2 regions of the Cronobacter sakazakii genome follow, and region 2 is predicted to be linked to the other one. Evidence: predicted binding sites of a transcription regulator. Region 2 holds the regulator's gene; the other holds the start of a gene.
What was found. The regulator Fur, encoded in region 2, represses iron uptake genes when iron is present. The targets are predictions, from matches to a motif close to ATAATAATGAGAACNACTATCAA.
Positions count from the first base shown of each region.

Region 1 (2,203 bases), 1.1 Mb from region 2:
CTGTTTTGCGTATCGCCCGCGTAGATATTGCCCTGACGGCTGTAGCCATATTCGAAATCCAGCATCTGTTCCGGCGTGATTTTCCAGGAAATAACGCTGTTAATGTCTTTGTTGCGCACGCCTTCGCGCCCGGCGGCGTAAGAGCCGTTCTGCGCGGTATTGATATCGTAATCGTCGGCGTCTGTTTTATTGATATTGCCGTAGAGGCGCATCGTCAGGGCATCGCCCGCCAGCGGGCCGCTGAGGCTAACGTTTGCGCGACGCGTCGCGCCTTCTTTATCGTTTTCCGGCTGGTTAGTGAAAAGCGACAACGAGCCGTGCCAGTCATTCGTCGGGCGTTTGGTAATGATATTCACCACGCCGCCCGCGGCCCCGCTGCCGTAACGCGCCGCTGCCGGGCCGCGCAGCACTTCAATACGCTCGACCATTTCCGCCGGCACCCAGTTGGTATCGCCGCGCGTGTCGCGCTCGCCGCGCCAGCTATAGCGCACGGCATTACGCGAACTGACCGGGACGCCATCAACCAGAATTAAAGTGTTTTCCGGGCCCATGCCGCGAATATCAATCTGGCGGTTGTTGCCGCGGCTGCCGCTCGCGCTGTTACCGGTCAGGTTGACGCCGGGCATTTTGCGAATAATGTCTGAAAGGTCGTTCACGGGCGGGTCTTTCTCAATATCCTCTGCGGTGATAATAGAGACGCCGGGCTGCTGTTTCAGCGCCTGCTCAGCGGTTGCCTGAACCACCATTACATCGCCGTCGTTCATCTCCGCCGCCTGTGAAAAACCTGTGCCGCCACCAAGCAGTGAAGCTACCGCCAGCGCCAGCGGTGTGCGAATGCCACGCTTTTTTTCAAACATTATCAATTATTCCATTATGTGTAGAAATGTAATCATTCGCCCGCATGATAATGATAATAATTATCATTACAACATAAAATCGGGATTCTCCATGATTTCTCCACAATTGGTTTATCGTTGTGCAGATGAGAGTAATGGCTTAAAAAATATGAGGAATTAAGGAACGCTGGCGTAAAAAAACGCCCCGGGCATAAGCCACAGGGCGTTTTTTCAGTGGAGCGGAAGGGGCGTTATTTCTCTTCCTGCGGCATATGACGGTAGATATAAACACCGCTCAGCAGAGTGAAAACCAGCGTCAGGCCAGGAATGCCAAACACTTTAAAGTTCATCCACACCGCTTCCGGGAGCCAGATCGCGACGTAAATATTCAGCAGACCGCAGAAGATGAAAAAGAGCGCCCAGGCGATGTTAAGACGCGACCACGCATGCGCGGGCAGGGTAATTTCTTTGCCGAGCATGCTCTGGATCAGCGGCTTTTTCATCACCCACTGGCCAATCAGCAGCGCGCCTGCGAACAGGGCGTAAATGATGGTTACTTTCCACTTAATAAATTCCGCGTTGTGAAAATAGATAGTCAGCCCGCCGAACACCGCGACCAGCACAAACGTCACCAGGGTCATTTTTTCGACCTTGCGGTATTTGTACCAGCTATAGATCACTGCCAGCGCGGTGGCGACAATCAGCGCCGCCGTCGCCCAGAATATGTCATGCAATTTATAGACGACAAAAAAGACGATCAGCGGCAAAAAATCGAGTAACTGCTTCATACATCGGTTCCGTAAAAGGCCCGCGAGCGACCACCGCCGCGGGCAGAAGGGTTATTCCCGGATAAGCATATACAACCGGAAAAGATAAATGAGGAGCAGCGCGGTCAGCAGATTGCTCAGCGTTCCGGCAACCACCGCGCCGATTTGCGGCGTCAGCGCGGCAAACGCGGGCGCGAACAGCAGCAGGGCGGCGCGGGCCAGCAGCCACAGCAGCACCGCAGGCGCGACGAGACGCATATTGCGCCACGCAAGACGCATGCTGTTTCGCATCGCCCCGAAAATCCCGGCTTTATCCTGCGCCATCATTACCGGTGCCAGCGACAATACAATCGCGAGGATCACGCCCGGCACGACCACCAGCAGGATCCCCATCTGCACCAGAAAAGTGGTCAGGAAGATCAGAATAAACAGGCGTGGCAGCAGCGGCGCGGAGGCCCCGATGGCGCGCAGCGCGCTGACGTTTTGCCCGGCGGAAACCGCCTGAATGAGCACCAGCACGCCGCCCACCAGCAGCGTATTGCCGAACATGCCAGAAAATGTCGACGCCGCCGAGGCTTTCAGCAGAACCTGCTGCTGCTC
Region 1 is NZ_CP011047.1:2,955,195-2,957,397, forward strand. Features, by position in the region: gene CSK29544_RS14060 (TonB-dependent siderophore receptor) at 1-857, opposite strand, end outside; gene CSK29544_RS14065 (septation protein A) at 1,088-1,624, opposite strand; gene CSK29544_RS14070 (YciC family protein) at 1,676-2,203, opposite strand, start outside.
Region 1: the regulator Fur is predicted to act here: its motif matches at 902-924, upstream of CSK29544_RS14060 (TonB-dependent siderophore receptor).

Region 2 (2,203 bases):
TTTTTTAACGATATAGTCGGCCACGTTAATCCGGTTACGCATGAACTCATCCATTGTCGCGAGACAATCGATATTCGCTTTAATCATGCTGTAGCTGTTTCTTCCCATCATAATTTCTTCGCGATAGCAAAGCATATTAATAAACCATGAGGACAAAATAAGCAGATGTAACTGGCAGTGATTTTTCTCAATTTCCTGAATGAAATAATCAAAAGGAATTAACTGGTAATGGCATTCGGAATCAGCCTGTAATTTGGCGAATTGAGTTTTGCCTAAATTCCTCGCCAGTCCCAGCACAGAGGGTGCGCTGCTTTTTTCCAGCAACAGCCTGTCACTCTGGCGCATCAGAGAGAACTGACCGCCACGAATGATGCAGATCTCCCCGTCCCGAAGCGGGATCAGCGTATTTTTCTCTGCACGAGACCAGTTGCCGTAGCTATTAAAAATATCCGCAATACGGTAAATCTCAGCAAGCGGTTTAGGGGGTAAGACCATGTTGGTTACCTTAATAAAATAAAATTAAATCGTTGCTGTATCTTAATGGATGCTTTTTTATGGCTGCAATAAGGGGCAGAGAACAGAAAAGGAAAAACAGGGATAATCTCATCTCTAACCGATTGAGTGATAAAGATATTTATCTTTTCTGAATTTCGATTTAAAAAAATATATGTGGTTTAATTAAGCATTGTGCGCTGTATTAAAACACTCCAGTTTTCAAATTTTATCTAAAAAAATACATCTATATTTTTGTTAAAGGGGGTTCAGGCAATAAAAAGGCCGACAAATGTCGGCCTGGGATAATGCAGTATAGCGAGCGTTATTTCCCGCCAGCCTCGTGGGCGTGTTCATTTTCGCGGCAGTCGCCATCGGCGCAGTGACCGTACAGATAGAGGCTGTGGTTGGTCAGGCGGATGCCGTGGCGCGTGGCGATTTCACGCTGACGCGCTTCAATAGAATCATCACTGAATTCGATCACTTTGCCGCAATCGAGGCAAATCAGGTGATCGTGATGATGCTGTTGCGTCAGCTCGAAAACGGATTTACCGCCTTCAAAGTTGTGACGAGTGACGATGCCGGCATCGTCGAACTGGTTAAGTACGCGATAGACCGTGGCAAGGCCAATCTCTTCACCCATGTCAATCAGACGCTTATAGAGGTCTTCCGCACTGACATGATGATTGACCGGTTCCTGCAGCACTTCGAGGATTTTTAATCGAGGAAGCGTGACTTTCAGGCCGGCCTTCTTTAATGCGGTATTGTTGTCAGTCATGCGGAATCTGTCCTGTTGCTTAACGACTCGCTCCGGAAGGGAGCGATACATCGGATACGCCGAAGATGAATGCGTCTCATTATAGAACTGACATGCCTAAATGAAAACCGCAAGCGTCCGGCAAAAAAGAGCTTAAAAATCGTGGGCCAGCCAGCGTTTTTCACGTGGAGAGCCTGATAATTAAGAAAGCCATTGTACAGCGTAGTGAGGGAAAGTTAAAAATTTGTAGCAATTATTTTCATTGCTTTTATCTATCAAACGGCGCGGAACGGTGCCCGCGCCGCTTATCATCAGGCGTTGATGATTTCCTGCAGATGCAGCTCTTCGGACACCTGTTTGACCCATTTTTCAACGCGTTCGGCGGTCAGCTCCGGCTGGCGATCTTCGTCAATCGCGAGACCAACGAAGTGGTCGTCATCAGCGAGGCCTTTAGAAGCTTCAAAGTGGTAACCTTCGGTCGGCCAGTGGCCAACAATGGTCGCACCGCGCGGCTCGATGATGTCGCGAATGGTGCCCAGCGCGTCGCAGAAATATTCTGCGTAATCTTCCTGGTCGCCGCAGCCGAAAAGCGCCACCAGCTTGCCGTTAAAGTCAATTTCTTCGAGCGTCGGGAAGAAGTCGTCCCAGTCGCACTGCGCTTCGCCGTAGTACCAGGTCGGGATGCCAAGCAGAAGAATATCGAATGCTTCCAGATCCTCTTTGCTGCTTTTAGCAATGTCATGCACTTCAGCAACGTCAGTCCCGAGCTGTTTCTGGATAATTTTTGCGATATTTTCGGTATTGCCGGTGTCGCTGCCGAAAAAGATGCCTACGATTGCCATAAGAAGAATAACCTCTTGAATCTAAATGTGATGGTGCTGGCATAACGCCCACAGATAGGGCAATCATAGCAGAACAGAAGAAGGTGCGGAAACGCTATCAGGCACCGGGTGC
Region 2 is NZ_CP011047.1:4,083,130-4,085,332, reverse strand. Features, by position in the region: gene CSK29544_RS19395 (helix-turn-helix domain-containing protein) at 1-495, opposite strand, end outside; gene fur (ferric iron uptake transcriptional regulator) at 818-1,270, opposite strand; gene fldA (flavodoxin FldA) at 1,561-2,091, opposite strand.